Regions from separate parts of the Streptomyces sp. ITFR-6 genome, predicted to be linked through region 1. Evidence: riboswitches for the same ligand, from Rfam matches in the RefSeq annotation. Region 1 holds a riboswitch; each other region holds the start of a gene.
The links. A riboswitch is a leader RNA that binds a small molecule or an ion and turns the genes downstream of it on or off. The one in region 1 is predicted to bind cobalamin.
Positions count from the first base shown of each region.

Region 2: it holds a riboswitch for cobalamin, as region 1 does, so the genes downstream of both, RLT59_RS30885 (cobalamin biosynthesis protein) here and RLT59_RS11580 (ribonucleoside-diphosphate reductase subunit alpha) in region 1, are expected to answer to the same signal.
Region 3: it holds a riboswitch for cobalamin, as region 1 does, so the genes downstream of both, RLT59_RS05375 (FecCD family ABC transporter permease) here and RLT59_RS11580 (ribonucleoside-diphosphate reductase subunit alpha) in region 1, are expected to answer to the same signal.
Region 4: it holds a riboswitch for cobalamin, as region 1 does, so the genes downstream of both, metE (5-methyltetrahydropteroyltriglutamate--homocysteine S-methyltransferase) here and RLT59_RS11580 (ribonucleoside-diphosphate reductase subunit alpha) in region 1, are expected to answer to the same signal.

Region 1 covers NZ_CP134612.1:2,607,340-2,615,143, forward strand. Annotated here, with positions in the region: gene RLT59_RS11555 (extracellular solute-binding protein) at 1-151, opposite strand, end outside; gene RLT59_RS11560 (GntR family transcriptional regulator) at 433-1,203, shown strand; gene RLT59_RS11565 (DUF3311 domain-containing protein) at 1,498-1,704, shown strand; gene mctP (monocarboxylate uptake permease MctP) at 1,701-3,329, shown strand; gene RLT59_RS11575 (GNAT family N-acetyltransferase) at 3,442-3,954, shown strand; cobalamin riboswitch at 4,042-4,178, shown strand; gene RLT59_RS11580 (ribonucleoside-diphosphate reductase subunit alpha) at 4,320-6,716, shown strand; gene RLT59_RS11585 (ribonucleotide-diphosphate reductase subunit beta) at 6,716-7,732, shown strand; gene RLT59_RS11590 (hypothetical protein) at 7,738-7,804, opposite strand, start outside.
Region 2 covers NZ_CP134612.1:6,783,373-6,791,176, reverse strand. Annotated here, with positions in the region: gene RLT59_RS30905 (alpha/beta hydrolase) at 1-207, opposite strand, end outside; gene RLT59_RS30900 (class II aldolase/adducin family protein) at 285-1,013, opposite strand; gene RLT59_RS30895 (inorganic phosphate transporter) at 1,249-2,526, shown strand; gene RLT59_RS30890 (hypothetical protein) at 2,539-2,772, shown strand; cobalamin riboswitch at 2,930-3,063, shown strand; gene RLT59_RS30885 (cobalamin biosynthesis protein) at 3,214-4,227, shown strand; gene RLT59_RS30880 (cobyric acid synthase) at 4,224-5,834, shown strand; gene RLT59_RS30875 (putative cobaltochelatase) at 5,831-7,804, shown strand, end outside.
Region 3 covers NZ_CP134612.1:1,253,501-1,261,304, reverse strand. Annotated here, with positions in the region: gene RLT59_RS05395 (hypothetical protein) at 1-1,096, shown strand, start outside; gene RLT59_RS05390 (TetR/AcrR family transcriptional regulator) at 1,144-1,740, opposite strand; gene RLT59_RS05385 (MFS transporter) at 1,798-3,114, opposite strand; partial or broken gene RLT59_RS05380 (alpha/beta hydrolase) at 3,203-4,685, opposite strand; cobalamin riboswitch at 4,876-5,022, shown strand; gene RLT59_RS05375 (FecCD family ABC transporter permease) at 5,124-6,233, shown strand; gene RLT59_RS05370 (ABC transporter ATP-binding protein) at 6,233-7,015, shown strand; gene RLT59_RS05365 (ABC transporter substrate-binding protein) at 7,031-7,804, shown strand, end outside.
Region 4 covers NZ_CP134612.1:7,906,146-7,913,949, reverse strand. Annotated here, with positions in the region: gene RLT59_RS35755 (uracil-DNA glycosylase) at 1-609, shown strand, start outside; gene RLT59_RS35750 (N-acetylglucosamine kinase) at 606-1,670, shown strand; gene RLT59_RS35745 (sirohydrochlorin chelatase) at 1,766-2,689, shown strand; gene RLT59_RS35740 (lactonase family protein) at 2,767-3,837, opposite strand; gene RLT59_RS35735 (FUSC family protein) at 3,943-5,454, opposite strand; cobalamin riboswitch at 5,744-5,960, shown strand; gene metE (5-methyltetrahydropteroyltriglutamate--homocysteine S-methyltransferase) at 6,123-7,804, shown strand, end outside.

The DNA.
Region 1 (7,804 bases):
AGCCGGACATCGTCCAGACCGTCAGGGTCTCGCCCGCGTATCCTTCGGCACCGGCCTTCTTGCCGTCGCCGCTGTCGTCGTCAGAACCACAGGCCGCCATGCCGAACACCATGCCCGCGACGCCGATCGCCGCGATGAGCTTGCGCTTCACGCCACCCTCCTCAGGGATGCTGCAACCCCTGCCCACCGCGCAAAACACGTCGACGAGTACTACTGGGGCTGGAACCTGGTCTCTAATGGTTTAGACCAGTACCGGGAGCTTGGCCTAGACCTTTAGGGGTGTCAAGGGTGTATAAGAAGTGCACTCGCGTCCGTTATAGGACCGACATCTGAGGGAGGGCGACGAGCCGTGACCGGACCGTGCCACCATGTGAGCCGCGACAGACGGAGGAGCCGGTGACGGCAGCAGCGCAGCAGTCGGGAAGGCGGACCATGGGCGTCGACGGGGGCAGTTCGGAGAACGAGACGGGCGGGGGCGCCGGGACGCGTACCGCGCGCGTTCCGAAGTACTACCGACTGAAGCGACATCTCCTCGACATGACGGACACGATGCCGCCCGGCACCCCGGTGCCGCCGGAACGGACCCTGGCCGCCGAGTTCGACACCTCGCGCACCACCGTGCGCCAGGCGCTCCAGGAGCTGGTCGTCGAGGGCCGGCTGGAGCGCATCCAGGGCAAGGGCACCTTCGTGGCCAAGCCCAAGGTCTCGCAGGCCCTGCAACTCACCTCGTACACCGAGGACATGCGCGCCCAGGGACTGGAACCGACGTCCCAGCTGCTGGACATCGGCTACGTCACGGCCGACGACACACTCGCCGGGCTCCTCGACATCACCGCCGGCGGCCGCGTGCTGCGGATCGAGCGGCTGCGGCTGGCGAGCGGTGAGCCGATGGCGATCGAGACCACCCACCTCTCGGCCAAACGCTTCCCGGCGCTGCGGCGTTCGCTGGTGAAGTACGCCTCGCTCTACACGGCTCTGTCCGAGGTGTACGACGTCCGGCTGGCCGAGGCGGAGGAGACCATCGAGACCTCGCTCGCCACCCCGAGCGAGGCCGGACTGCTCGGCACGGACGTGGGCCTGCCGATGCTGATGCTGTCCCGGCACTCGCTGGACGAGCAGGGCGAGCCGGTCGAGTGGGTCCGTTCGGTCTACCGGGGCGACCGCTACAAGTTCGTGGCCCGCCTGAAGCGCCCGCTGGACTGACCGCGTCGTCCGTTGGACTGACCGCGACGCACCCCGGCAGCCCCCGTGGAACCGCTTCCACGGGGGCTGTCCCGTGCCCGGAGCAGCGGCTTCGTACCACCATTGGTCTGCACCACTTCACCGTTGCCGGACCGCAATGCGGACAGGGGGTGACGCTGGCCGGATTCCTCGCCTAGATTTCCTGCGCATTACATCGGTGATCAGCGAGGGGACGGAGTCGCCGCCATGCCGGAGGAACCAGAAGGAAAGCCAGCGGACCCAGGAGCAAAGCCACCCACGGTCACACCCGTACGGGTGGTCATCGCCCTCTGCCTCATCGCGCCGTTCGTGGCGATGCTCTGGGTGAGTTCGTACGCCAAGGTCGACCCGACCTTCATCGGCATCCCGTTCTTCTACTGGTACCAGATGCTCTGGGTGCTCATCTCGACCGCACTCACGATGATCGCGTACAAGCTGTGGCAGCGTGACCAGCGCGCCCGCAAGGGGGGTGCGTCCGCATGAAGGACGGCGTGAACGGCATCGCGCTCGGCGTCTTCATCTTCTTCTTCCTGGCCGTCACGGTCGTCGGCTTCATGGCCGCCCGCTGGCGCAAGGCGGAGAACGAGGCCAGCCTCGACGAATGGGGCCTGGGAGGACGGTCCTTCGGCACCTGGGTCACCTGGTTCCTGCTCGGCGGCGACCTCTACACCGCGTACACCTTCGTCGCCGTGCCCGCGGCGATCTACGCGGCCGGCGCGGCCGGCTTCTTCGCGGTGCCCTACACCGTCCTGGTGTACCCGATGATCTTCACCTTCCTGCCGCGCCTGTGGTCGGTCTCGCACAAGCACGGCTACGTCACCACCTCGGACTTCGTCCGCGGCCGGTTCGGCTCCAAGGGGCTCTCGCTGGCCGTCGCGGTCACCGGGATCCTCGCCACCATGCCGTACATCGCGCTCCAGCTCGTCGGCATCCAGGCGGTGCTGGACGTGATGGGCGTCGGCGGCGGCGAGAACACCCACTGGTTCGTCAAGGACCTGCCGCTGCTGATCGCGTTCGCGGTGCTCGCCGCGTACACGTACTCCTCGGGGCTGCGCGCGCCCGCGCTGATCGCGTTCGTCAAGGACGGGCTGATCTACCTGGTCATCGCCGTGGCGATCATCTACATCCCGATCAAGCTCGGCGGATTCCACGACATCTTCGCCGCCGCGCAGGAGAAGTTCAACGGGCCGCCGGGCTCCAAGCCGACCGGTGCGCTCGCGCCCGGCGTGGACGGCCAGTGGGGTTACGCCACACTGGCGTTGGGCTCGGCGCTGGCGCTCTTCATGTACCCGCACTCGATCACGGCGACGCTCTCCAGCCGCAGCCGCAACGTGATCCGCCGCAACACCACGATCCTGCCGCTGTACTCGCTGATGCTGGGCCTGCTCGCGCTGCTCGGCTTCATGGCGATCGCCGCCGGGGTCAAGGTGGACAACGGCCAGCTGGCGATCCCGCAGCTGTTCGAGGACATGTTCCCGGACTGGTTCGCGGGCGTGGCGTTCGCCGCCATCGGCATCGGCGCCCTGGTCCCCGCGGCGATCATGTCGATCGCGGCGGCAAACCTGTTCACCCGGAACATCTACAAGGACTTCCTGAAGCCCGACGCGACCCCCGCCCAGGAGACCAGGGTCTCCAAGCTGGTATCGCTGCTGGTGAAGGTCGGCGCGCTCGCCTTCGTCCTCACCATGGACAAGACGGTCGCGATCAACTTCCAGCTGCTCGGCGGGATCTGGATCCTCCAGACGATGCCGGCCCTGGTCGGCGGCCTGTTCACCCGGTGGTTCCACCGCTGGGCGCTGCTCGCGGGCTGGGCCGTCGGCATGGTCTACGGGACGGCCGCCGCCTACGGGGTCGCCAGCCCCACCCAGGCGCACTTCGGCGGGTCCTCCAAGGAGATCCCGGGCATCGGCGAGATCGGCTACATCGGCCTGACGGCGTTCGTGCTGAACATCGTGGTGACCGTCGTCCTCACCTTCGTCCTGAACGCCGTGAAGGCGCCTGCCGGGCTCGACGAGACCTCTCCCGCCGACTACACCGCGGACGCGGGCGACCCGGGTGTGAAGACGGAGCTCCCGCCGGCCACCGCCGGGGCCCCGGGCGGTCACTGACCGAGGTGTACGGGCCGCCGCACCCCGCCTGTGAGGGGGCGCGGCGGCCCGTTCGCGCGTCCGGGGGAAAACCCGTGCCGTCGCCGCCCAGGGGTGCGGCAGACTTCCCCGCATGGACATAATCATCAGGCCGGTCGAGGCCGCCGAGTACGCCGCCCTCGGCGACATCACCGCCGAGGCCTATCTCGGGGACGGGCTGCTGGACTACGGCGCCGACGATCCGTACCTGGTACAGCTGCGCGACGTCCCCCGGCGGGCCGAGGAGGCCGAGGTGCTCGTCGCGGCGGACGCGCGGGGCCGCGTCCTCGGCGGGGTCACCTACGCGCCGCCGGGCAACCGCTGGGCCGATATCGCGGCGCCGGACGAGGCCGAGTTCCGGATGCTCGCGGTCTCCCGCGAGGCGCGCGGGGCCGGGGCGGGCGAGGCGCTCGTCCGGGCCTGTATCGACCGCGCACGGGCCACCGCGGGGGTCACCGGAATCGTGCTCTCGACGCAGCCGGCCATGCGCGGGGCCCATAGGATCTACGGGCGCCTCGGCTTCGTCCGGACCCCGGAAAGGGACTGGTATCCGATCGAGGGGCTCTCGCTGCTGACGTACCGACTGGAGTTCCCGGCGGTCTCCTGACCGGCCCCTCCTGACGGCCGGGCGACACGGCACGGGCGGTCTCCTGACGGCCACGCGACACAACATGTGGGGGCTGCCTCATCCGGCGGCCCCCACATGTATGCTCGTGCTCGCTGTCGCCGCAGGGAAATCCGGTGCGAATCCGGAACTGTCCCGCAACGGTGTGATCGGTGTGCTTCTGCGCATCCCGAGTCCGAGGACCTGCCGACAGCGCGTCCGGCTCGACCGAACCGGACGCCCAGACGTCCGGGCCTCGTGGATGGGCCGGTGGACGCCGCACGGAGTGCTGCCCGAACGGGGCCCCGCTCCGCCCGGCTGCCCCCGCTCCCCCCGTCGGCCCAGAGCCGAGCGAGGGAGAGCACCACGTGACCATCGCGCCAGCCGATCCGGTTTCAGCGGCCGAATCAACGGGAACCACGAGCGACGGACCGGGCACCGCACTGCTGCGGACCCTCACCGAGCTCACCGCGGATCTGCCCGACACCGACCCCGGACGCGTCGCCGCCGCCGCGCTGCGCGGCCGCAACGCCCGGTCGGACGAGGCCGAGCTGCGCTCGCTGGCCACCGAGGCGGCCGCGGGCCTGATCTCCGAGGACCCCGCCTACTCCCGGCTCGCCGCCCGTCTCCTCACCCGCTCCATCGCGGACGAGGCGGCCGGGCAGGGCTCGACGTCCTTCTCCGCCTCGGTCGCCGTCGGACACCGCGAGGGCCTGATCGCGGACCGCACCGCCGAGTTCGTGACGCTGCACGCGGCCGCCCTGGACGCCCTGGTGGGACAGGCGCTCACCGACGGCGCCGACGACCGCTTCGGCTACTTCGGACTGCGCACCCTGCACAGCCGCTACCTGCTGCGCCACCCGATCACCCGCCAGGTCGTCGAGACCCCGCAGCACTTCATGCTGCGGGTGGCCGCCGGGCTCGCGGAGGACAACTCCGAGCGGGCGCTGGACGAGGTCGCGGCCCTGTACCGGCTGATGAGCAGGCTGGACTACCTGCCCTCCTCCCCGACGCTCTTCAACTCCGGTACCCGGCACCCGCAGATGTCCTCCTGCTACCTGCTGGACTCGCCGCTGGACGAGCTGGACTCGATCTACGACCGCTACCACCAGGTGGCGCGCCTCTCCAAGCACGCGGGCGGCATCGGCCTCTCGTACTCCCGCATCCGCGCCCGCGGTTCGCTGATCCGGGGCACCAACGGGCACTCCAACGGCATCGTGCCGTTCCTGAAGACGCTCGACGCCTCCGTCGCGGCGGTCAACCAGGGCGGCCGGCGCAAGGGCGCCGCCGCCGTCTACCTGGAGACCTGGCACGCGGACATCGAGGAGTTCCTGGAGCTGCGCGACAACACCGGTGAGGACCAGCGCCGCACCCACAACCTGAACCTGGCGCACTGGATCCCGGACGAATTCATGCGCCGGGTCGACGCGGACGGGACCTGGTCGCTGTTCTCCCCCGCCGACGTGCCCGAGCTGGTCGACCTCTGGGGCGACGACTTCGACGCCGCGTACCGGGCGGCCGAGGCCAAGGGCCTGGCCCGCAAGACGATGCCGGCCCGTGAGCTGTACGGCCGGATGATGCGGACCCTCGCGCAGACCGGCCAGGGCTGGATGACGTTCAAGGACGCCTCCAACCGGACCGCGAACCAGACCGCCGAGCCGGGCCGCGTGGTGCACTCCTCGAACCTGTGCACGGAGATCCTTGAGGTCACCGACGACGGCGAGACGGCCGTCTGCAACCTCGGCTCCGTCAACCTCGGTGCGTTCGTCGAGGGCGGCACGATCGACTGGGAGCGGCTGGACGCCACCGTGCGCACCGCCGTGACCTTCCTGGACCGGGTCGTGGACATCAACTTCTACCCGACCGAGCAGGCCGGGCGCTCCAACGCCCGCTGGCGGCCGGTGGGCCTGGGCGCGATGGGCCTCCAGGACGTCTTCTTCCAGCTGCGGCTGCCCTTCGACTCCCCCGAGGCCCGCGCGCTCTCCACGAAGATCTCCGAGCGCATCATGCTCGCCGCCTACGAGGCGTCCTGCGATCTCGCCGAGCGGTCGGGTCCCCTCCCCGCCTGGTCCGAGACGCGTGCCGCACGCGGTGTGCTGCACCCCGACCACTACGACACCGAGCTGAACTGGCCGGAGCGCTGGGACGCGCTGCGCGCCCGGGTCGCGAAGACCGGCATGCGCAACTCGCTGCTCCTGGCCATCGCGCCGACCGCGACGATCGCCTCGATCGCGGGCGTGTACGAGTGCATCGAGCCGCAGGTCTCCAACCTCTTCAAGCGCGAGACGCTCAGCGGTGAGTTCCTCCAGGTCAACGCCTACCTGGTCGACGAGCTGAAGCGGCTCGGCGTGTGGGACGCGCGGACCCGCGAGGCGCTGCGCGAGGCCAGCGGCTCCGTGCAGGGCTTCGCCTGGATCCCGGAGGACGTGCGGGCGCTGTACCGCACGGCGTGGGAGATCCCGCAGCGCGGACTGATCGACATGGCGGCGGCCCGTACGCCGTTCCTGGACCAGAGCCAGTCGCTGAACCTGTTCCTGGAGACGCCGACGATCGGCAAGCTCTCCTCGATGTACGCGTACGCCTGGAAGCAGGGGCTGAAGACCACGTACTACCTGCGCTCGCGCCCGGCGACCCGGATCGCGCGTGCCGCGTCCGGCCAGGCAGCGGCCGCCGCCCCCATTCCCGTACAGCAGGCGGCCGCTCCCGACGCGGACGCGATCGCCTGCTCCCTCGAAAACCCCGAGTCCTGCGAGGCCTGCCAGTAATGAGCACCAACGAGAACAAGAACCTGCTCGACCCGGGCTTCGAGCTGACCCTGCGGCCCATGCGCTACCCCGACTTCTACGAGCGCTACCGGGACGCGATCAAGAACACCTGGACGGTGGAGGAGGTCGACCTCCACTCCGACGTCTCCGACCTCGCCAAGCTGTCGCCGGGCGAGCAGCACATGATCGGGCGGCTCGTCGCGTTCTTCGCGACCGGTGACTCGATCGTCTCCAACAACCTCGTGCTGACGCTGTACAAGCACATCAACTCCCCCGAGGCGCGGCTGTACCTGTCGCGGCAGCTCTTCGAGGAGGCCGTGCACGTCCAGTTCTATCTGACGCTGCTGGACACCTACCTGCCTGATCCGGACGACCGGGCGGCCGCGTTCGACGCGGTCGAGGAGATTCCCTCGATCCGTGAGAAGGCGCAGTTCTGCTTCAAGTGGATGGACTCGGTCGAGACGATCGACCGGCTGGAGACGAAGGCCGACCGCCGCCGCTTCCTGCTGAACCTGATCTGCTTCGCGGCGTGCATCGAGGGGCTGTTCTTCTACGGCGCGTTCGCCTACGTGTACTGGTTCCGTTCGCGCGGACTGCTGCACGGTCTCGCCACCGGAACCAACTGGGTCTTCCGTGACGAGACCATGCACATGAGCTTCGCGTTCGAGGTGGTGGACACCGTCCGCAAGGAGGAGCCCGAGCTCTTCGACGACGCCCTCCAGCAGCAGGTCACCGACATGCTGAAGGAGGCCGTCGAGGCGGAGCTGCAGTTCGGCCGCGACCTGTGCGGCGAGGGGCTGCCGGGCATGAACACCGAGTCCATGCGCGAGTACCTGGAGTGCGTCGCCGACCAGCGGCTGGCCCGGCTGGGCTTCCCCGCGGTGTACGGATCGCAGAATCCGTTCTCGTTCATGGAGCTCCAGGGCGTCCAGGAGCTCACGAACTTCTTCGAGCGCCGCCCGTCGGCGTACCAGGTGGCGGTCGAGGGCACGGTCGGTTTCGACGACGAGTTCTGAGCCCTTCAGATCCTCGCCCAGCTCCTGACGTACGGACGCCGTGCGGCCTTCACCGGCTGCGCGGCGTCCGCC
Region 2 (7,804 bases), 4.2 Mb from region 1:
GGGGCGCAGCGCGGCGAAGGAGCGGGTCAGGGTAACCTGCCCGGCCGCCGTCGCGTGCACGGTGACTCTGCGGTCGGCGGGGAACGGACGTCCGGACGACGGCGCCTTGAGGGCGACGTCGCCGGCGTACCGGCCGGCCGCGACCGCCGCCGCACCGGCGCCGAGGATGGAGGTGGCGACTGCTGCCGTCGCTGTTGCCGGGCGCACGGCTTCAGTCTCCTGGCCGCCCGCGGACTCGGCCAGCGGGCGGGGGCCGTCCGGTGGCGGCCCCCGCCCCTGCGGGCTCAGCCCGGCTGCCCGTACCCCTTCAGCGCCTCCCCTACGTCGCTCAGCTGGTCCGGGGTGAGCAGGGCCGGGGAGCGGCCGGGGACGGCGCTCGCGGCGAGCCAGAGGCGGCAGAGCCATTCGAGCTGGGCGGTGCGGTCGTACGCCTCGTCGAGGGTGGCTCCGTAGGTGACGGTTCCGTGGTTGCCGAGCAGGCAGCCGGTGCGGTCCCGCAGGGCGGTCAGCATGTTCGCGGCCAGCTCGTCCGTGCCGTACCGGGCGTAGGCGGCGACCCGGACGGGGCCGCCCAGCAGCGCGGCCGCGTAGTGGATCGGCGGGACCTCGGCGACGAGCGTGGAGACGGCCGTGGCGTGCACCGCGTGGGTGTGCACGACAGCGGCCGCCGCCGTATTCCGGTAGACCGCGAGATGGAGCGGAAGCTCGCTGGTCGGGGCCAGCTCACCGAGGATCCGGTTGCCCTCCAGATCGACGCCGACCAGGTCCTCGGGGCGGAGCCGGTCGTACGGCACACCGCTCGGGGTGACCAGGACGGTGTCGCCCACCCGCGCGGAGACGTTGCCCGAGGTGCCGACGACCAGACCGTCGGCCGCCGTCCTGCGCGCGGTGGCGACGACCGCGCCCCAGGCCCGTTCGATGTCTCCGGCGTCGGTGTCTCCGGCGTGGCCGGTGGCACCGGTGCGTTCGAGGCCCCCGGTGTGTTCGACCGGATCCTGCCGCTGATCGCTCATACGAAGATCCTTTCCACTGATGAGCGGTCCATGATTCCGCCTCCCGCCGGAGGCCGGGCGGCCCCGCATTCGGGGCCCACACCGCCCCGTACCCGCCCCGCCCTGTCGGACCACGGCCAAACGGGGCGGGGCCGCTCCGGTTGGGGTCACCGCAACGCCCTGTTTAGTTCATCTTCCGTTCACCCAGGTTGCCTACGTTCCTCGTGCCACTGACGTCGAACGATTGCCTGGGTAAATGGAACACATCACGCTGCTGCTCGCGATTGTGATCGTGACAGCTCTAGTGTTCGATTTCACGAACGGTTTCCACGACACCGCCAACGCGATGGCGACCACCATCTCGACCGGCGCACTCAAACCCAAGACAGCGGTGGCGATGTCCGCCGTTCTCAACCTCGTCGGCGCGTTCCTGTCGGTGGAGGTCGCCAAGACGATCTCCGGCGGGATCATCAATGAGGACGGCCTCAGAACCGAGGTCATCTTCGCGGCGCTCGTCGGCGCCATCCTGTGGAATCTGCTGACCTGGCTGGTCGGGCTCCCGTCCAGCTCCTCGCACGCCCTCTTCGGCGGTCTGATCGGCGCCGCGGTGATGTCCGCGGGCTGGTCCTCTGTCGACGGCGGCACCGTCGTCACCAAGGTGCTGCTCCCCGCGGTCGCCGCCCCGATCGTCGCCGGACTGGCCGCGCTGCTGGCCACCAAGCTGACGTACCGGATCGGCGGGAAGGTCCAGGGCGGCGCCCAGGAGAAGGCGACCGCCAAGGGCTACCGCGCCGGACAGATCGCCTCCGCCGGGCTGGTCTCCCTCGCCCACGGCACCAACGACGCACAGAAGACGATGGGCATCATCACCCTGGCCCTGGTCACCGGCGGAGTCCTCTCCCCCGGTTCCAACCCGCCGGTCTGGGTCATCGTCAGCGCCGGAATGGCCATCGCGCTCGGCACCTACCTCGGCGGCTGGCGCATCATCCGCACCATGGGCAGCGGCCTGACCGAGCTCAAGCCGCCGCAGGGCTTCGCCGCCCAGACCAGTGCGGCCACGGTCATCCTGGCCTCCTCGCACCTCGGCTTCTCCCTCTCCACCACCCAGTCCTGCTCCGGTGCCGTGATGGGTGCCGGTCTCGGCCGCCGGGGCGGTGTGGTCCGCTGGTCCACCGCCACCCGGATGTTCGTCGCCTGGGGTCTGACGCTGCCGGCCGCCGGTCTGGTCGGCGCGGGGGCGGAGTTCCTCACCAAGCAGGGCACCTGGGGTGTCGTGCTCGTCGCCGTACTGCTGATCGCGGGCTCCGGAGCGATCTGGGTGCTGTCCCGCCGCAAGCCGGTCGGCCAGGACGATGTCGCACCCGGCGCCCAGGACGGCGCTCCGGTCACCCCGGAAGCCGAACCCGCGGGCGTCGTCACCACCGCCATCGCGGCCGTCAGCCCGCCGCCCACCCCGGCCGCCCAGGCCCACGACCTCACCGCCACCATCCCGGCCCCGGCCATAGCCGACCCGGCACGACCCGCCACGGTGTAAGGAAGATCCTCCATGAACATCGACTGGGCAGCCCTCGGCACCGTCTTCGGCGTCTCTCTCGTCGCCACCGTCGCCCTGGTGGGCCTCTTCACCCTGGGCATCGCCGGCCTCTCCAGGCAGCCGGAACCGGCCGAGCGGGGCGGCCAGTCCGGCGGGTCCCTGATGCTCGCCCGCGCGGGCGCGTACGTCTGCTTCGGACTGTGCGCGGCGGCGGTGGCCTACGGGATCTACCTGATCGTCGCCTGATCCACAGCCCCTGATCCATCCGCCGCCTCGGGCCGGCCGCACCCCGGGTGCGGCCGGCCCGATGTGCGTCTCAGCACACTGTGCCGTCGCAGGTCAACGGTAGGTTGACTGGCGTTCGCGGAGCGTGGTGGACTGCCGGAGCCATTACGGCGACAGCAGAGGAAGCCGGTGCGAATCCGGCGCGGTCCCGCCACTGTCACCGGGGAGCAGTCCCCCACCACCGGAAGTCACGGTCCACGCCGAGTGGGCTGGAAGACCAGGGGAACTGCGGATCCGGGAGCCAGGAGACTCTCGTCGCCGGTCACGTCGAACCAGGGCGCGGACCCTGAGTGAGGACATATCGCCATGCCCGGCCGCCGTGCGCCCGTCTCCGTGTCTCCCCTCCGACCAGCACCAGCTGCCCGCGCGAAGGTCCGTCGAGGCGCGACGGCCGGCTGAACCGTGCGTGCCGATCGCATCTTCGCGTACGGCGCCACGGCCGGTCTGATCGGTGATCTGCTGCTCGGTGATCCCCGCCGGGGACATCCGGTCGCCGCCTTCGGGCGCGCCGCGGCAGGCGTCGAACACCGTCTGTGGCGCGACCACCGCGGGTGGGGCGCTCTGCACACCCTGGTCTGCGCCGGAGGCGCCGCCGGGGGTGCGGCACTGGCCTCCCGCGCGCTGCGCCGCCGCCCCGCCGCCTCCGTCGCGCTGACCGCCGCCGCCACCTGGTCCGTCGTCGGCGGTACGTCGCTGGGGCGCGAGGCCCGGTCCATCGGCGGCGCGCTGGCCGCCGGGGACCTCGGCCTGGCGCGGGAGCGGCTGCCCCATCTGTGCGGCCGCGACCCGCAGTCCCTGGACGGTCCGCAGATCGCCCGCGCGGTGGTGGAGTCCGTCGCGGAGAACACCTCCGACGCCGTGGTCGGCGCCCTGGTGTGGGGTGCGCTGGGCGGGGTCCCCGGACTCGTCGGCTTCCGGGCCGCCAACACCCTGGACGCGATGGTCGGCCACAGGTCGCCCCGCTACCTGCGCTACGGCTGGGCCTCGGCCCGGCTCGACGACCTCGTGGGCTGGCCGGGCGCCCGGCTCACCGCCCTGCTCGCCGTGGCCGCCGGCGGCCGGCCCCGGGGGGCGCTGCACGCCTGGCGGGCGGATGGAGCCAAGCACCCGAGCCCCAACGCGGGCCCCGTGGAGGCCTCGTTCGCGGGTGCGCTCGGCGTACGGCTCGGCGGCACCCTCGCCTACGGCGGCCGGGTCGAACACCGCCCCGTGCTCAACGGCGAGGCGGGCCGGGCGGTGGCGACCGGGGACATCGAACACGCCGTACGGCTGTCGCGCCGGATCGGGGTACTGGCCCTCGGCGTGAGCGTGGCGGCCCGGCTGGGCGTGGGCGCCGCCGCACGACGGATCACCTCGACGCGCGGCCCGGGGACACCTGCCCCGGGTACGCGCACCTCAGGACGGAGACCGACATGAGCGGCGGACTGCTGGTCGCCGGGACCACCTCGGACGCGGGCAAGAGCGTCGTCACGGCGGGGATCTGCCGCTGGCTGGTGCGCCGGGGGGTGAAGGTCGCGCCCTTCAAGGCGCAGAACATGTCCCTCAACTCCTTCGTCACCCGTGAGGGCGCCGAGATCGGCCGGGCCCAGGCCATGCAGGCCCAGGCCGCCCGGGTGGAGCCGACCGCCCTGATGAACCCGGTACTGCTCAAGCCCGGCAGCGACCGCTCCAGCCAGGTCGTCCTGATGGGGCGCGCGGTCGGTGAGATGAGCGCCCGCGGCTACCACGGCGGCAGGCAGGAGCAGTTGCTGTCCACCGTCGTGGACTGCCTGGAGCAGCTCCGGTCCACATATGACGCGGTGATCTGCGAGGGCGCGGGCAGTCCGGCCGAGATCAACCTCCGGCGCACGGACATCGTGAACATGGGCATCGCACGGGCGGCCCGATTCCCGGTGGTGGTAGTCGGGGACATCGACCGGGGCGGGGTCTTCGCCTCGTTCTTCGGTACGACGGCGCTGCTGGCCGCGGAGGACCAGCAGCTGATCGCCGGCTACCTGGTCAACAAGTTCCGCGGTGACGTGTCACTGCTGGAGCCGGGTCTGGACATGCTGCTCGGTCTCACCGGGCGTCCCACGTACGGGGTGCTGCCGTTCGCCCACGGCCTCGGCATCGACGAGGAGGACGGGCTGCGGGTCTCGCTGCGCGGCACCGTACGCGAGTCGGTCGTCGCACCGCCGCACGGCGAGGACATCCTGCGCGTCGCCGTGTGCGCCGTGCCGCTGATGTCGAACTTCACCGATGTCGACGCGCTGGCCGCCGAACCGGGCGTCGTCGTGCGGTTCGTGGACCGCCCGGAGGAGCTGACCGACGCCGACCTCGTCATCGTGCCCGGCACCCGGGGCACGGTGAAGGCGCTGGCCTGGCTGCGCGAGCGCGGGCTCGCCGAGGCGCTGCTGCGGCGCGCCGCGGAGGGCCGCCCGGTCCTCGGTATCTGCGGCGGCTACCAGATCCTCGGCGAACACATCGAGGACGAGGTGGAGTCGCGCGCCGGGCGGGTCGACGCGCTCGGGCTGCTGCCCGTCCGCGTCCGGTTCGACCGCGAGAAGACCCTCGCCCGGCCGGTCGGTGAGGCGCTCGGCGCCCCCGTGGAGGGGTACGAGATCCACCACGGCGTCGCGGACGTACGCGGCGGTGAGCCGTTCCTCACCGACGGGCGGGGGCAGCGGCTCGACGGCTGCCGGTCAGGGGCGGTGTGGGGTACCCACTGGCACGGCTCGCTGGAGAGCGACGCGTTCCGCCGCCGCTTCCTGACCGAGATCGCGCGGGCCGCAGGCCGCCGCTTCGTCCCCGCCCCCGACACCTGCTTCGCCGCACTGCGCGAGGAACAGCTCGACCTCCTCGGTGACCTCATCGAGGAGCACGCGGACACCGACGCGCTGTGGCGGCTCATCGAGTCGGGCGCGCCCGCGGGACTCCCCTTCATCCCGCCGGGGGCGCCCGCGGCGCGCGAGGCCCCACGCACGACCGCACCGCCGGAACAGCCCGAACCGCTGGAAACCGCCGCCACCAAGGAGGCCCTGTGAGTACGCCGTACCCCTTCACCGCCATCGTCGGGCAGGACGATCTCCGGCTCGGCCTGCTGCTCAACGCCGTCTCGCCGGCCGTCGGCGGAGTGCTGGTGCGCGGCGAGAAGGGCACCGCCAAGTCCACCGCCGTCCGCGCGCTGGCCGCGCTGATGCCGGAGGTGTCCGTCGTCCCGGGGTGCCGGTTCTCCTGCGACCCCGCGTCGCCCGACCCGGCGTGTCCGGACGGCCCGCACGAGCCGGCGTCCGGCGTGTCGCGGGCGGCCCGGACGGTCGAGCTGCCCGTCGGCGCGTCCGAGGACCGGCTCGTCGGGGCGCTCGACATCGAACGGGCGCTGGCCGAGGGCGTGAAGGCCTTCGAACCGGGGCTCCTCGCGGACGCCCATCGCGGAATCCTGTACGTGGACGAGGTCAACCTCCTCCACGACCACCTGGTCGACCTGCTGCTGGACGCGGCCGCCATGGGCGCCTCCTACGTGGAGCGCGAGGGCGTCTCCGTACGGCATGCCGCCCGCTTCCTGCTGGTCGGCACGATGAACCCGGAGGAGGGCGAGCTCAGGCCGCAGCTCCTCGACCGGTTCGGGCTGACCGTCGAGGTCGCCGCCTCCCGGGACACGGACCAGCGGGTGGAGGTGGTGCGGCGGCGGCTCGCCTACGACGACGACCCGGCCGCCTTCGCCGCCCGATGGGCCGAGGAGGAGGTTGCGCTGCGGGACCGGATCGCGGCCGCGCGGGCACTGCTGCCCGAAGTAAGCCTCGGTGACGGGCCACTGCGGCAGATCGCGGCGACCTGTGCGGCCTTCGAGGTCGACGGGATGCGGGCCGACATCGTGATGGCCAGGACCGCCACGGCGCTGGCCGCGTGGGACGGGCGCGCCGACGTGCAGTCCGAGGACGTACGGCAGGCAGCGCTGCTCGCGCTCCCCCACCGGCGCCGGCGCAATCCGTTCGACGCGCCGGGGCTCGACGAGGACAAGCTCGACGACACGCTGGAGCAGAACAGCGGCGAGGACGACGATCCGGACCCGGACGGCCCCGGTGGCGGCGGCCCGCCGCCGCAGGGCGACGGGCCCGACACACCGCCGCGGCCCGAGGGCGGCGCCGACGACACGCCCGAGGGGTCCGGGCCCGAGCAGTCCGTGCCCGAACAGGGCAAGGAGCGGGAACCGGGGCAGGGGCAGCCGGCCGGGGGCGGCGAACAGCAGCCCGTACGGGCCGGCGAGCCGTTCCGTACGAAGATGCTGAGCGTGCCCGGCCTGGGCGAGGGTGCGGCGGGGCGGCGCTCCCGGGCGCGCACCGAGCACGGGCGGACCACCGGCGCGCGGCGTCCGCAGGGCGCGCTCACCAAGCTGCACCTGGCCGCCACCGTGCAGGCCGCCGCCCCGCACCAGCGGGCGCGGGGCCGGTCCGGGCGGGGTCTGGTGGTGCGGCGGGACGATCTGCGGCAGGCCACGCGGGAGGGGCGCGAGGGGAATCTCGTGCTGTTCGTCGTGGACGCGTCGGGGTCGATGGCGGCCCGGCAGCGGATGACCGCCGTGAAGGGCGCGGTCCTCTCCCTGCTGATGGATGCCTATCAGCGGCGGGACAAGGTCGGGCTGATCACCTTCCGGGGCAAGGAGGCGGCCGTGGTGCTGCCGCCGACCTCCTCGGTGGACGCGGCCGCCGCGCGGCTGGAGACGCTGCCCACCGGCGGCCGTACCCCGGTGGCCGCCGGGCTGCTGAAGGCGCATGACGTGCTGCGGGTGGAGCGGCTGCGCGATCCGTCGCGGCGGCCGCTGCTGGTCGTGGTGACCGACGGGCGGGCGACCGGCGGACCGGAGCCGGTGGCGCTGGCCGCGCGGGCGGCCCGGCTGCACGAGGCCGAGGGCACCGCGTCCGTGGTCGTGGACTGCGAGTCGGGTCCGGTGCGGCTCGGCCTCGCGGCGAGTCTCGCGGCCGAGCTGGGCGGCACCGCCGTCACGCTCGACGAG
Region 3 (7,804 bases), 1.4 Mb from region 1:
GCGCCGCCCGTACAGCCCGGACGGTGCTCTGCGCCTGTACGGACTGTTCACCGAACCCGTGGTCACGGACTCGGGGCACGGCGGCGTCCGCACCTGGGTCGCCGGCGCCGACGGCCGCCTCTGTACGGTGGGCGACGTGGCGCCCGGCGGCGTCGGGCGCGCTCTGGGCGTGGCCGACCGGGCGGTGCGCCTCGGGGACAGCGCGCTCACCCACCGGGAGCTGGGCCGGGCCGGTCTGGCGGTCTCGGGGGCCACGGTCTCACCGGACGGCAGACTGGGGGCCGGGAAGGGGGTCAAGGCCGTGACCGCCCGGGGCGCGGCGTGGACGGAGCCTCCGCTCGCCGCTCTGTGGGAGACACCGTCGTCCGAACAGGCCGCCCGCGCCCTGCGGTCCACCTCCCGCTACGCGGACCCGGACGGCGGCGGCAGCGACCTGTTCTTCCTGGACGTCGAACTTCTCGGCGCCGTAAGAGAGTCCGGCGGCACCTGCCTGCTCGCGCGGTGCGAGGGCGGCCTTCACGTCCGGCTCGCCGTCGCCGACGACGATCCCGCGCTGGCCCACCGCGACAACCTGATGCTGCTGGCCGCGGCGCCGGGCACCCGGCTGAGGATCATCGGCCGCCTGGTACCCGCCCTTCACCCCCGGCTCACCCTTCTCGCCTGCTCGCACCCCACCCATGAGGGCACGGTCGACCTCGGCCTCGACCGTCTGCGCCGCGCCGACCTCCCGGACCCGGCCGCCCCCGTCCACCTCGCCCCGCCCCGGCCCGGAGAGTCCGGTGCGCACTCGCCCCTGTACCTCCTGGAGCGCCGGGTCGAACAGACGGTCCCGGCGGGCCGGGCCGCCCTCGGCATGCTCGGTGACGTCACCGCCGAGACCCGCCGCATCAGCCGCGCGGGCCTCCACACGGCCGCCGGGCTGCTGACCGCCCTGTGCGCCTCCGCGGCCCGGCGCGATCGGGACCACTTCGGCCGCCTCCTGCCCGCCGACACGGACGGCTTCGCCCTGTACTGGCTCGCGGCCGCCCGTTACACGGCTGCCGTGGCCGAGTCCCTGTGCGCGGCAGCCTGGGAGGCCCCGCGGCCGGCCGGCTGATCGCCGTCACGCTCGCGGTCGGGGCCCGCGGGTGTGCCGGGCGGCGTTCATGCCTCGGCGGGTGCGCCCGTGGCCGCCGTGATCAGGGCGTTGGCCGCGGCGAGGGAGGCCGCGGCCACGTCTGAGCGGTGGTGGTCCATCAGGGCGGAGATGCCGGCGCCGTCGTAGAGGATCTGGAGCTGGTGGCCCAGGGCGTCGGGGTCGGCGGCGCCCGCCTCGGCGGCGAGACTGGTGAGGAGTCCGCGCATCCAGCCGCGGAAGCTGTCCGCCGCTTCCTGGACCAGTCCGCCGGGGCTGGCCTCGGCGCCGACGCGGATGAACGCGCAGCCGTGGAAGTCGGGCCGGTCGAACTGCCGTCCCTGGGACTCGAAGACCGCGAGCATCTGCTCGCGGGGCGTGTCGTGCTCCGCGACGGCCCGGGTGATCCGGTCGGCGGTGGCCGTGTGCCGGGTGTCGAGGTAGGCCCGGACGAGCTGCTCCTTGCCGCCGAACGTGTTGTACAGCGACGCCTTGGCCACGCCCGCGTGCTCGATGACCCGGTCGATTCCGACGCTCTGCACGCCCTCGGCGTAGAAGAGTTCGTCGGCGGCGGCGAGCAGGCGCTCGCGCGCCGACGGCTTCGCGGTGCTCGGGACACTCGCCATGACGTTCACTCCTTCAGACAGATCTGTCTATATTATGCCCCGGTCCGAGGCCGCCCCTCAGGCGCTGCCGCCGATCCGCCCGCCCGGCAGGACCGCCGCCCCGTCCCGGCCGCCGCGCACCAGCCCGAGCAGCGCGAACGCCGCGAGGACGATCACGGCGACGCCGTACTCCTGCGCGGTGGCGGCGAGTCCGCCCGCGTGGACGACGAGGAACCCGGCGATCACGGTGGGCGCGCCCATCCCCAGATAGGAGACGACGAAGAGCAGGGACAGCACCCCGGAACTCTCGTGCGGCCGGGCCAGCGGCATGACCGTGCGGATGCCGCCCTGGAAGCCGCTGCCGAAGCCGACGCCCGCGAGGGCGGTGCCGGCGAAGAAGCCGGTGGGGGAGGAGCCGCGGATCGAGGCGAGGGTGAGGGCCACCCCGGCGATCAGCGCGAGGATGCCGGTGAGCATCACCGTCCGGGTCGCCGCCTTGCGCAGGACCAGTACGGAGACGGCGGCCACCCCGGCGAGCACGAACAGGCTCAGCCCGCCCAGTACTTCGGACCCGGAACCGGTCAGCCGGCGTGCGAGGGACGGGCCGAGCGACCCGTACAGTCCGGCCAGCGCCCAGACGGCGAACAGCACCGGCGCGGTCACCAGCATCGGGCGGCGTACGGCACGCGGCAGCTTGATCTCCGGCGCCAGGCTCGCCAGCGCCCCCGGCTTGCGGGTCACCGTCTCCGTCATCAGGGCGACGGCGACGGCCTGGAGCACGAAGACCACCAGCAGCCCGAGGTAGACCAGATGCGTGGGTGCGGGGAGGAACTGGACGACGAGCCCGGAGACCAGCGCGCCGGTCGCCGTGCCGATGCCCGGGGCGACCGCGTTGGTGATCGTGCCGCGCGGCCGGTCGATGTCCATCATCCCGGCGCCGATCGCGCCGAGCGCCGCACCGGTCGACAGACCCTGCGCGATCCGGCCGACCATCAGCGCAGGCACCCCGTCGGCGGTGGCGAACACGACCATGGAGAGGGCCTGCGCCGCCAGCGCGGCCAGCAGCACCGGCCGCCTGCCGACATGGTCGGAGAGCTTGCCCATGATGAGCAGCCCGAGCAGCACGGCCACCGCGTAGACGCCGAAGACCACGGTGGTGGTGATCGGGTCGAAGCCCCATTCCGCCTGGTAGACCGCGTAGAGCGGAGTCGGTGCGCTGGAGGCCGCCAGGAACGAGATGGTGATCGAGGCGAGTACGTACAGCGCCACGTTCGGCGGCAGCCGCCGGCCCCGAGTGGATATGGCAGCGGGTATGGCAGCGGATCCGGGGCCGGCGGGCGCCGCGTCCGGCGTGCGGGCCGGTTTGGACATCGGGACGACCGAGGGATTCGTCATGACCATTCCCGTCCAGAGCATTGGGTAGACCTGTCTGTCTAGTTCCTCGCAATAGATTAGACAGACAGGTCTACTCAGGTCAAACGCGTCACGGCACGGCGGGGCAGCTGGTGCCCCGCGCCGGGACCACCAGGTCGGTCAGGTAGCCGTTCACGGTGTCCTCCATGCACGGGCCGCTGGTGACGCTGCCGTGCCCCTGGCCCTCGTGGGTGAGGAGCCCGCCGCCGCGGCCCAGCTGCCGCGCCACCGACACCGCCCACGGGTAGCCGGTGGCGGGGTCGTGCAGGGCGTTGGACAGCAGGACGGGCGGAGCGCCGGGTGCGTCCAGGCGGTGCTGCGGGTTGGCGGTCGGCGCGCCCAGACACGCCGCCACCATGTGGATCGGCAGCAGGTGGGGCAGGTCCGGCGCGGTCGCGTTCATCGTGGCGACGAGCGAGGCGTACTCCCGGTAGTCACGCACCGGCAGCCGCCAGTCCGAGCAGAAGACCGGGGGTGGCCGGCGGCAGCGGCGCCGTCCCGGTGGGCGACGCCGGCAGCGGCTCGCTCGCGTCCATCCCCGCGATCCCCGTGGCCAGGCCCGCGTAGTCGGCCTCGTAGAAACTCCGGAACGCGTACGAGTTGACCAGATCCGAGGACGACAGCGAGGTCCCCGGTTTCGCCGGGTCCGCCAGCTCGCCGCGCGCGGCGCGGGCCAGCAGGCCCTGCCAGACGGCGCGGACGTCACGGCCGTGCAGGGCGCAGTCCGCCGCACCCTCGCACCACTTCACGAACTCCTGGAACGAGTCCTGCGCCGCGGCCGCCTCCGAGCGCAGGAATTCGCGGGTGGCCGCGACGCTGTGGTCCGTCACGCTCTCCAGCACCATCGCGCGCACGCGCCGCGGGTAGGCCTCGGCGTACTGGGCGCCGAGCAGCGTGCCGTACGAGCTGCCGTGGAAGGTCAGTCTCCGCTCGCCGAGCGCGGCTCACAGGGCGTCCAGGTCCCGGACCGTCTGCCCGGTGTCGAGGTGCTCGAACACCGGGCCGGTACGGGCCCGGCAGTCGGCGCGGAGCCGTCTGTTGTACGCCAGGGTGGCGTCGAAGTCCGCCTGGCTCTCCAGCTCGGGCGACGGCCGCTCGGCAAGCAGTTCACCGGAGCAGGTCACCGGGTTGCTGCCGCCCACGCCGCGCGGGTCGAAGCTGACGATGTCGAACCTGCGGCGGACCTCGGGGCTGAACCGGCTGATCCCGCCCACCACCCTCTCCACACCCGAGTCGCCCGGCCCGCCGGGGCCGAACACCATGGAGCCGACGCGCGCCCCGGGCTCTGTGGCCTTGCGGCGGGCCACGGCCAGATCGAGTCTCGGCCCGTCCGGGTGGTCCCAGTCGACCGGCACGGAGAGCGCGGCGCACTCGGCTCCCGGGTCCGCCGGGACGTCACACGGTGCCCACCGAAGGGCAGCTGTCGCGGGCGGCGACGCGTGGACCGAGGGAGCGGCGGCGAGGCCGGTGGCGGCGGCCGTGGCAGCCGCCACAGCCGTGGCCGTGCCCCGTGCGGCGATGAGCCGTAGTGCGGATCTGCCCCTGAACGGCATAGATCCTCCTTGCGAAGAGAGCGGTTGTGTCAGGCGTGCGGGCCCGGCCGGGGCATCCGCCGTCACGCTAGGTGCTCCGGCGCCCGTGCGGTGCTCCCGTCAGGGGCTTCTCCGGGGCGGGTCAGGGGCTGTTCAGGGGCCACTCGGGGGTGCTCGGGGGGTGCTCCGGGGCGCTCGGGACTCAGGGGCGAAAGGGAGAGCACGGTGCCGTACCCGTAAGCTGCTCACGCCCCGCGGGGGAAGTCCGGTCGAATTCCGGCGCTGACCCGCAACGGTAGGCGGAGCCGTCCCCATGGCTCCGCAAGCCCGATTACCCGCGGCGGTGAAGGCTCCTGTCAATTCGCCGTGGACTGCGAGAGGTGCTGCACAGGGCGCTTCGCGTCCGGGCCGCTCCTTCGATCGTGCAGGTGCACGGCCTGAGGTGAAAGCGATCCGACCGTGGTCACTCCCCTCGAACGCATACCCGCCCCGCCCTCGCGCGCGGCGCGCGCCGGTGGCGGGCCCGCTCCTCCCCGGCGCGTACCCCTGTCCCTGCTGGTGATCACGCTGTGTGCCCTGCTGCCGCTCTCCCTGGTCTGCGGCGCCGGAATCGGGGCCTCGGGGATCTCCTGGGGAGAGGTGTCGCGCTATCTGTGGGCAGGCCTGACGGGACAGCGGATCGCTCCCGGTGAAGTCGCCGGGTACACCATCGTGTGGGAGCTGCGCTTTCCGCGAGCCGTACTGGCCGCGGTCGTCGGAGCCGGCCTGTCCGCCATCGGCGTCGCGGTCCAGGCCATGGTCCGCAACGCCCTGGCCGACCCGTTCGTGCTCGGCATCTCCTCCGGCGCGGCCGTCGGTGCGAACGCCGTCCTCATCTTCGGGGTCTTCGGCGCCTTCGGTGTCTGGGCGCTGTCCACAGCGGCGTTCCTCGCCGCGCTCCTCGCGATGATGCTCGTATACGCGGTCGCCAGCACCGCGCGCGGACTGACCCCGCTGCGCCTGGTCCTGACGGGCACGGCCATGTACTACGGCTTCTCGGCCATCACGACGTTCATGGTGTTCGCCGCGGAGCGGGGCGAGGCCGCCCGCTCCGCGATGATGTGGATGCTGGGCAGCCTCGGGGGCGCCACCTGGTCCTCCGTGCCGATTGCCGCGGGCGCCACGATCGGCGGCCTCGCCCACCTCTGGTGGTCGGCGCGCCGGCTCAATGCCCTGGCGATGGGTGACGAGACCGCCGCCGCCCTGGGAGTGAATGCGGGCAGGCTGCGCAAGGAACTGTTCCTGGTCTCCGCCGCGGTCACCGGGGCGCTGGTCGCGGTGAGCGGCGCGATCGGCTTCGTCGGGCTGATGGTCCCGCACGCCGCGCGCATGCTGGTCGGCGCGGACCACCGCCGTCTGCTGGCCGTCGCACCGCTCGCGGGGGCCGTCCTGCTGATCTGGGTGGACATCCTCTCGCGCGTGCTGCTCGCCCCGGCGGAACTGCCGCTCGGCGTGCTGACCGCGATGATCGGCGTGCCGTGCTTCATCCTCCTCATGCGCCGCCGCTCCTACACCTTCGGGGGTGCGTGATGCGGATCGATATCGACGCGCTGACGGTCGAGATCGCCGGCGCGCGGCTGGTGGAGGACGTCACGCTGCGAGCGGGCGACGCCCGGCTCGTCGGACTGGTGGGGCCCAACGGCAGCGGGAAGTCAACGCTGTTGCGCTGCGTCTACCGGGCGCTGAACCCCTCCGCCGGGACCGTCCGGATCGGCGGCGAGGACCTGCACGCCCTGAGTCCGCGGGAGGCCGCCCGCCGGCTGGCCGCGCTTCCCCAGGAGTCGAGTCACGAGTTCGACTTCACCGTCGCCGAGATCGTCGCGATGGGAAGGATGCCGCACCAGGGACCGACGGCGCGCGTGTCGGAGGAGGACCGCCGCACATGTGACGCCGCGCTGGCGGAGGTCGGGGCCGGACACCTGGCCGACCGGGGCTTTTTGACCCTGTCCGGAGGCGAGAAGCAACGGGTCCTGATCGCCCGCGCCATGGCGCAGCAGCCGCGCGCGCTGGTGCTCGACGAGCCCACCAACCACCTGGACATCGCCCAGCAGCTGGAGGTACTGGCCCTGGTGCGTGCCAGCGGACTGACCGTGCTCACGGCGTTGCACGACCTCAATCTCGCCGCACTCCACTGCGACGTCCTCCATGTCATCGACCGCGGCCGGATCGTCGCGTCGGGCGCCCCGCACGACGTACTCACCCCGGAGCTGCTGGCCGAGGTCTTCGGCGTCCGGGCGCACCGGGTACCGCACCCGGAGACCGGCGCCGTACAGCTGATCTTCGACCGCCTCCTCCCCGCCGCCCGTTACTAAGGAAGCCCTGCCACCATGCCCAGCCCGATACGTCCCGTCGCCATCGGTCTCGCCCTCACCGCCGTGCTGGCCCTCAGCGGCTGCGGCGCCGAGATCACCCCGCAGGACGCGAACGACGACAAGAGCGCACCCGCGGCCGGGGGCCACTACCCCGTGACCGTCGAGAACTGCGGTGAGAAGAAGACCTACGACAAGGCCCCGCGGCGCGTGGTCACCAACGATGTCGGTATCACCGAGATCATGTTCGCCCTGGAACTCGAAGACCACATGGCGGGCTATGTGATGCCCGACGACAAGGGCGACCTGACGTCCGTCCCCTGGAAGGGCGGGTACGAGAAGACCGCGTGGCTGTCCAAGGAGACGATCAACAAGGAACTCGTCCTCGACGCACGCGCCGACCTGGTCTTCGCCGGCTGGAACTACGGCTTCAACGAGGGGGACGGATTCACCCCGGCAGCCCTGAAGAAGGTGGGCGTCGACTCCTACCTGCTGAGCGAGTCGTGCCGCAACGGGCAGGGGAAGGCGCGAGGGGTGATGCCGCCGCTCGACGCGCTCTACACCGACCTTCGGAACCTGGGGAAGATCTTCGACGTCGAGAAGCGCGCCGAATCCCTGATCGCACGGTTCCGGAAGGAGGTCGCCCAGGCGCAGGCGACCGCTCTGAAGGGCGCCGACCGGCCGAGGGTGTTCCTCTACGACGACGGCCGGGACAAGCCGCTGACCTCGGGTGCCTACGCCGGACCGCACGACATCATCACCAGGGCCGGCGGCGACCACGTCATGAAGGAC
Region 4 (7,804 bases), 5.3 Mb from region 1:
CGCGTCGCGGCGATGGGCGAATTCCTGCGCGGCGAGATCGCCGCGGGGCGCACCTATCTCCCCTCGGGCGCGAACGTCCTGCGGGCGTTCCAGCAACCCTTCGATCAGGTACGGGTCCTGATCGTCGGTCAGGACCCCTACCCGACACCGGGGCACGCGGTGGGGCTGAGCTTCTCCGTCGCACCCGACGTCCAGCCGGTGCCCGGCAGCCTGGAGAACATCTTCCGGGAGCTCCACTCGGACCTGGGGCTTCCGCGCCCCTCGAACGGTGATCTGACGCCGTGGGCCGAGCAGGGCGTCCTGCTGCTCAACAGGGCGCTGACCACGGCGCCCCGCCGGCCCGCCGCGCATCGCGGGAAGGGCTGGGAGGAGGTGACCCAGCAGGCGATCTCGGCGCTGGTCGCGCGCGGCACCCCGCTGGTGTCGGTCCTGTGGGGGCGCGACGCCCGCAATCTGCGCCCCTCGCTGGGTGATTTCCCGGCGATCGAGTCCTCGCACCCCTCCCCCATGTCGGCGGACCGCGGGTTCTTCGGTTCGCGCCCGTTCAGCCGGACCAATGAGCTGCTGGAACGCCAGGGCGCCGCCCCGGTGGACTGGCGACTGCCGTGACGAGCGCGCCCGGCGGCCCCGGACTGCCGGACCCCGTCGGGGAGTACGTCCTCGGCGTGGACTCGGGCGGCTCCGGCCTGCGGGTGGCGCTGGGCACCGTGGGCCCGGACGCCCCGCTGGGCACAGCGGCATCCGCCGAACCGGTGCGGACCGGGCCCTCCGGCATCGACGCCGCCCACCTGCTGGAACAACTGCTGCCCGCCGTCCGGGAACTGCTCGCACGGCACGGCGGCGGCAGCCGCATCGCGGCCGCGGCGATCGGCGCGGCCGGTATGGGCACCCTCGGGGACCGGCTGCGGGCCGAACTGCCCGCCGCCCTGGCGGACGCGCTCGGGGTGCGCCGGCTGGCGCTCGCCGCCGACGCCGTGACCGCGTACGCCGGCGCGGTCGGACAGCGTCCCGGCGCCGTGGTCGCGGCCGGCACCGGTCTGATCGCCCTGGGCACGGATCTGACGCGGTGGCGGCGGGCCGACGGCTGGGGTCATCTGCTGGGCGACAGCGGCGGCGGTGCCTGGATCGGCCGGGCCGGTCTCGACGCGGCGATGCGCGCCCACGACGGGCGGCGCGGCGGATCCCGGGCGCTGCTCGGCCGGCTGGAGGCGGTGTTCGGCCCGGCGCCCGGACTTCCCGCCCTGCTCTATCCGCGTACCGACCGGCCCGCGGTGCTGGCCTCGTTCGCTCCGGAGGTGGCCGGGTGCGCCGCGCACGATCCGGTGGCCGAGGGCATTCTCCGCGACGCCGCCGGACATATCGCGGAGGCCGCCGCCGCCGTCTGCCCGACGGCGGAAGCAGGCGACGAGGGATACGAAGTGGCGCTGACGGGCGGCCTGTTCCGGATGGGCGAGCCGTTGCTCGTACCGCTGCGCGAGGAGCTGGCCCGGCTGCTGCCGCACGCGCGGGCGGTCCCCGGTTCGGGTGATCCCCTGGTCGGCTCCCTGCGCATCGCGCGGGCCCTGGCCACCGGCGGTCTGCTCCTGCCGCGTCATCCGACACTGCTCAGCATCCCGTTGTCCGGAGTGGACCAACAGTCCACCGCAGGGGTGACAGAGCAGGGCAGTTGACCGGTAAGCCGCCCAACGGATAAATGCGGACAGACAACGCTCGACCGGACCCTCCCCGCGCAATGGGGTACCCAAAACCAGTAGCATGCGGCGCCATGAGCACCCCCACTGGGCCCGCTTCCGGCCTGCCTGTACGAATGCCGCGACCTCGCCAGTCCGGACGGCACCGCCGCCCGGAGCCCGTGGTCGCACCTGAGGGCGCTGCCGCGCTCGTTCTCGCCGTTCCCGGTACCCCCTCTTCGGCCAGCCGCAGTCTGGCCGAAGAGGTGATCAGCATTGCCCGCTCCGAGCTGCCCGGTCTGAACGCCGTGATCGGCTACCTCGACGGCGACGATGCCGAGTACCCGTCCCTTGTCTCCGCCCTCGCCCACTGCGCCGCCGAGCGGACCGCACGCTTCGAGCAGGCCGCGGCCGCCGGCCGCGAGGTCGCTCCGCCCGAGGGGCCGGCCGCCGTCGTGGTGCCGCTGCTCGCGGGACCGGACAGCGCCCTTGTGCAGCGGATACGCCAAGCGATCAGGGACAGCCAGGCACCGGCCGAGCTGACCGATGTGCTCGGCCCGCACCCGCTGCTCGCCGAGGCGCTGCACGTGCGCCTCTCCGAGGCCGGTCTCGCCCGCGCCGACCGGGCGAGGCTGTTCACTGTGGCCACGGCCGCCGACGGGATCGTACTGGCGACGGTGGGCGGTGAGGAGGCCGTGCAGGCGGCCGGGATCACCGGCATGCTGCTGGCCGCGCGGCTGGCGGTTCCCGTGATGGCCGCCGCGCTCGACGTCGAGGGTTCCGTCTCGTCGATCGCCGCGCAGCTGAAGGACTCCGGCTCGCTCCAGCTGGCGGTCGCGCCGTACCTGGTGGGCCCCGAGGTGGCCGAAGGGCTGCTGGACTCCGCCGTCAAGGACGCGGGCTGCGCGGCGGCCGAGCCGCTCGGCGCCTACCCGGCGATCGGCAAGCTGGTGATGTCGATGTACACCACGGCACTCGGCATCGCCGCCCCGGTGGCGCAGGGCGCACAGGCCCTCTGATCAGTTCCGGGGTGCGTTCCGCTTCCTGACGGGCGTGTGGTGGTGAGCCGGCTACCACCACCACACGCCCGCGCCTGTCAGGCGAAGATCACACAGGAGGCCGCAGGAGCCTCCAGGGAGCCCTCCTGGACCGGGATACCGGTCTCCGGGTCCACGGCGAACCAGGCGACGTTCCCGGACCGCTCATTGGCCGCGTACAGCCGTCGCCCGGCGGGGTCGAGCGCCAGGTCGCGCGGCCAGTGGCCACCGCAGCCCACCGTGGTGACCAGGGACGCCTTCTCTCCGGTGGCGTCGAGAGCGATCACCGAGATGCTGTCGTGTCCGCGGTTGGCCGCCCAGAGGAACCGGCCGTCGTGCGAGACGACGACCTCGGACGCGTAGCTCGCCGCGGCGCCGTCCCCGGTGGCCTCCACGGGCAGCAGGGACGTCTCGTCGACCGCTTCGAGGACTCCGGCTGCGGCGTCCCACCGGCACACGGTGACCGTGGGTTCGAGCTCGTTCAGCACATAGGCGTGCGCACCGTCGGGGTGGAAGGCGAGATGGCGCGGTCCGGTACCCGGCCGCAGCGCCGTCTCGCCGTGCGGGCGCGGCGCGCCGGTCTCCGCGTCGAGCGCGCGGATCCGTACCGAATCGGTGCCGAGGTCGACGCTGAGCACCCAGTTCCCCGAGGGGTCGGGGAGCACCTGGTGGGCATGCGGGCCCTCCTGCCGGGTGGCGTCCGGACCGCTTCCCTCGTGCTGGAGCACGCTGTCGGGGGCGCCCAGTGAACCGTCCGCGCCCACGGGCAGCACGGTGACGCTGCCGGAGCCGTAGTTGGCGGTCAGCAGCCGGCCGCCCGCGAGGGCGAGGTGGGTGGGGGCATCCCCGTCCACCGGCTGGAGGGCGCCGATCGGCCGGGGCGTGTCCTGGGTGACGTCGAGCGCCGCGGCCGCTCCCGGCTCGGTCTCGCTGACCGCGTACAGGACCGCACCGTCGGGGCCCCCGCCCCGGCCCAGTACCAGGTAGGAGGGGTTGGGCACGGAATCCGTCGCGCCGAGGACGGTGAGCGCCCCGGTCTCCTGGTCGACGGCGGCGACGGTGATGCCCCGCCCGCCCGCCGAGGTGAAGGACCCGATGAATGCCCGTCCGGCACCGTTGCTGCTGTCCACCGCACTGCCTCTCTCCGCCGACTGATCGCGACAGTGGGGACCGTCGCGATCTTCCGCGGCGACGGTAGCAGTGCGGCAGGTGGTCTGGACCAAAGGGTGCGGGTATCAGGCGGCGGCGAGCGGGGCCCTCGGCGGGCTGTGCAGCGGCGCGGCCAGTTCGACCAGCGCCCGCTCCAGGCCGTGCAGGTGGGCGAGGGCGGGTTCCGTCTCCGCGGCGTGCGCCGGACTTCCCGCGGCGAGCGGGGTACGGGCCGGCCGCTCGGGAGCCGTCAGCGCTTCCACCGCGCTCTCGACGCGCCAGCAGGCGGCGGCGAGCCGGGCGTCGTGCGAGGCCTCCGGATCGGCGGCGACGGAGGCCAGTCCGCGCACCTCGCGCGCGCAGTCGTCGAGCAGTGCGAGGACCTGACGCGCCCGCGCCTTGCGGGCCCTCACCGGGTTGAGCGGATGCACCAGCGGCGCCAGCGACAGCCGTACCCGGCCGAGGATCGCCTCCAGCTCGGCAACGTGCCGGGGCGGGTCGGCGTCCTCGCTTCCCGCGAGCCGGGCAGCGGCCTCCGCCGTACAGGTGTGCACGCACCGCAGCGCCCGCTCCACCCAGGCCTCGGTCACCGAGTGCGTGGTCACCGGCAGCACGAACAGCACCGCGAGTACGGCACCGAGCGCACCGGCCCCCGTCTCGGTGACCCGGAGTACGAGAAGTCCCGCGTCGAGCACGCCGAGCAGCCCGTACAGCATGCTCGCCATCACGGTGACGGCCAGCATCATCCAGGTGTAGGAGACGGCGGCGGTGTAGAAGATCCCGAACACGCCCACCGCCACGACAGCGGCGGCCGCGACCGGCTCGTGGTGCAGCGGCACGGCCACGGCGAAGCCCAGCCCGATGCCGAGCAAGGTCCCCAGGAACCGTCTGAACCCGCGCACGACCGTCTCGCCGCGCGAGGTCGTGGCCACGAACACCCACCAGGTGGCGCCGACCGCCCAGTACCAGCGCTGGTCGGAAAGCAGCTGCCCCACCGCGAGCGCGAATCCCGCGCCCAGGGTCGCCTGTACGGCCTGCCGCGTCGTGATCCGCCGCAGCCCCGCCGCTCCCGGGGGAAGGCCGACCGTCACCGGCGCCGCGATCCGGCGCTCGTAGCACCACGCCCCGAACCGGACCAAGGACGACGCGAGGAGCGACAGCAGCACCGCGGCGTACAACTCGGGCAGCTGGCCGGGCACGGTGTGCAGGAACTGGGCGGAGAAGTAGGCCATGAAGGCGAATACGCCCAGCGAGTGCCCGCGCGGCCCCCACCGCCGCGCGTACACCCCCGCGCCGACGACGGCGAGGAAAGCCAGGTCGCGGGCGACGGGCACGTCGTGCAGCACGGCGGCGAGCGTGAGCACCGGGAGGCCGACGACGGGGAGCAGCGCGGTCGTCGTGGCCTGTCCGCGCACCGTCGGGTCGGTCACCGTGAAGAGGGCGAGCAGCGCGGCCAGGCCCCCCGTGATGGCCGCCACCAGCGAGTGCCCCGCCGCCCCGCACAGCGTGACGGCGAGCCCGATGCCGAGCACGGCCCGGGATGCGAACCGCAGCCGGATCCGTCCGGGATCGTGTGCGACGAACGCCCTCTTCAGCAAGTCGCCTCGCCCCTTTCGCGCATGACACCAGCGCAGACATGAGAAAGGCGCCACAGAGATCCCAGAGGGACCCGCAGCGCCATTGACTCCACTATCTCAACACCTGGGGAGCTAATGGTTCAACTCGACCCCATCTCTATGTACCAATGGCCCAGCGATACCGCATCCTGCCTGACCACGGCAGAGCCAACGGACCAGCGCGAGGACCAGGAGGCCCGGGAGCACCGCCGTCCGCCCCTTCCGGATCCCGGAATGTGAACAGCGGTGCCACGGAGGCGGTCCACCCCCTAGGCTGACCGGTGCAGCTGGTTCGCCCTGTCCGCCAGGCAGGCGCGTCGCAAGAGGGAACCCGGTGTGATTCCGGGACTGCCCCGCAGCGGTAAGTGGGAACGACCGCCGTCATACGCACTGGATCCGTTCGGATCCGGGAAGCGACGGCCAGTAGGAGTCTGCTCCGGCAGACGCGCCCACGAGTCCGAAGACCTGCCCGTTGCCCGCACCCGAACCCTCGGATGCGGATATCCCGGTGACCTCGTGGGCGGGTCGGCGTGCGTGTCAGACGGAGAATCCGCGCCGAGGCGTGTGCGATATCCGTCCGGTCCGTCATCCCTTCGCGTCCGTGTCCCGTCTCCGGGATGTTCAGGAGTCATCTCGCGAAGGAGATTTCCGTGACACCCAAGCCCGCAGCCGCGGCAGCACGAGCCACCGTGTACGGCTACCCCCGACAGGGCCGGAACCGGGAACTGAAGAAGGCCGTCGAGGGGTACTGGAAGGGCCGCGTCAGCGCCGGTGCCCTCCGGGAGACGGCGGCAGAACTGCGCCGGTCCAACTGGAAGCAGCTGGCGGACGTCGGCGTCCATGAGGTCCCGACCGGCGATTTCTCGTACTACGACCACGTCCTGGACACCAGCGTCATGGTCGGCGCGGTCCCCCAGCGGCACCGTGCGGCCGTCGCCGCCGACGCGCTCGACGGGTACTTCGCGATGGCTCGCGGCACCCAGGACGTGGCACCGCTGGAGATGACCAAGTGGTTCGACACCAACTACCACTACCTCGTCCCCGAGCTCGGTCCTGACACCGTCTTCACCGCCGACTCCACCAAGCAGGTCACCGAGCTCAGGGAGGCCGTCGCGCTCGGGCACACCGCCCGGCCGGTGCTCGTCGGCCCGGTCAGCTACCTGCTGCTGGCCAAGCCCGCCCCCGGGGTGGCCGCCGGCTTCGAGCCGCTCACCCTGCTGGGCCGGCTGCTGCCGGTGTACGCGGAGGTCCTCGCAGATCTGCGTGCCGCCGGCGCGGAGTGGGTGCAGATCGACGAACCCGCCCTGGTCCAGGACCGCAGCCCGGCCGAGCTGAACGCCGCCGCCCGCGCCTACCGCGACCTCGGCGGCCTCACCGACCGGCCCAGGCTGCTCGTCGCCTCCTACTTCGGGCGGCTCGGTGAGGCACTCCCCGTCCTGGCGAAGGCCCCGGTAGAGGGTCTGGCACTGGACTTCACCGATGCCGCCGCAGCCAACCTAGAAGACCTCGCCGCCGCCGGCGGGCTTCCCGGCAAGCGCCTCGTCGCGGGTGTCGTCAACGGCCGCAACATCTGGATCAACGACTACGAGAAGTCCCTAGCCACCCTCGCCACCCTCCTCGGCCTCGCGGACCGGGTGGACGTGGCGGCGTCCTGCTCCCTGCTGCACGTCCCGCTCGACACCGCGCCGGAGCGGGACATCGACCCGCGGATCCTGCGCTGGCTCGCCTTCGCGGAGCAGAAGACCGCCGAGATCGTCACGCTCGCGAAGGGACTGACCCTGGGCACCGGCGCGATCACCGCCGAGATCGCCGCCAACCGCGCCGACCTCGCGTCCCGCGCCGACTCCCCGATCACCCACGACCCCGCCGTCCGGGCCAGGACCGCGGCCGTCACGGACGCCGACGGCCGCCGCTCCCAGCCGTACACCGAACGCGCCGCCGCCCAGCGGGCCCACCTCGGGCTGCCGCTGCTGCCGACGACCACCATCGGCTCGTTCCCGCAGACGAGCGAACTGCGTACCGTCCGCGCCGACCTGCGCGCGGGACGGATCGACACGGCGGGCTACGAGGAGCGGATCAGGGCCGAGATCGGTGAGGTCATCGCCTTCCAGGAGAAGACCGGCATCGACGTCCTGGTGCACGGCGAGCCCGAACGCAACGACATGGTGCAGTACTTCGCCGAGCAGCTCACCGGTTACCTCGCCACCCAGCACGGCTGGGTCCAGTCCTACGGCACGCGTTACGTCCGGCCGCCGGTGCTCGCGGGCGACATCTCCCGCCCGGAGCCGATGACGGTGCGCTGGACCTCGTATGCCCAGTCGCTCACCGGGCG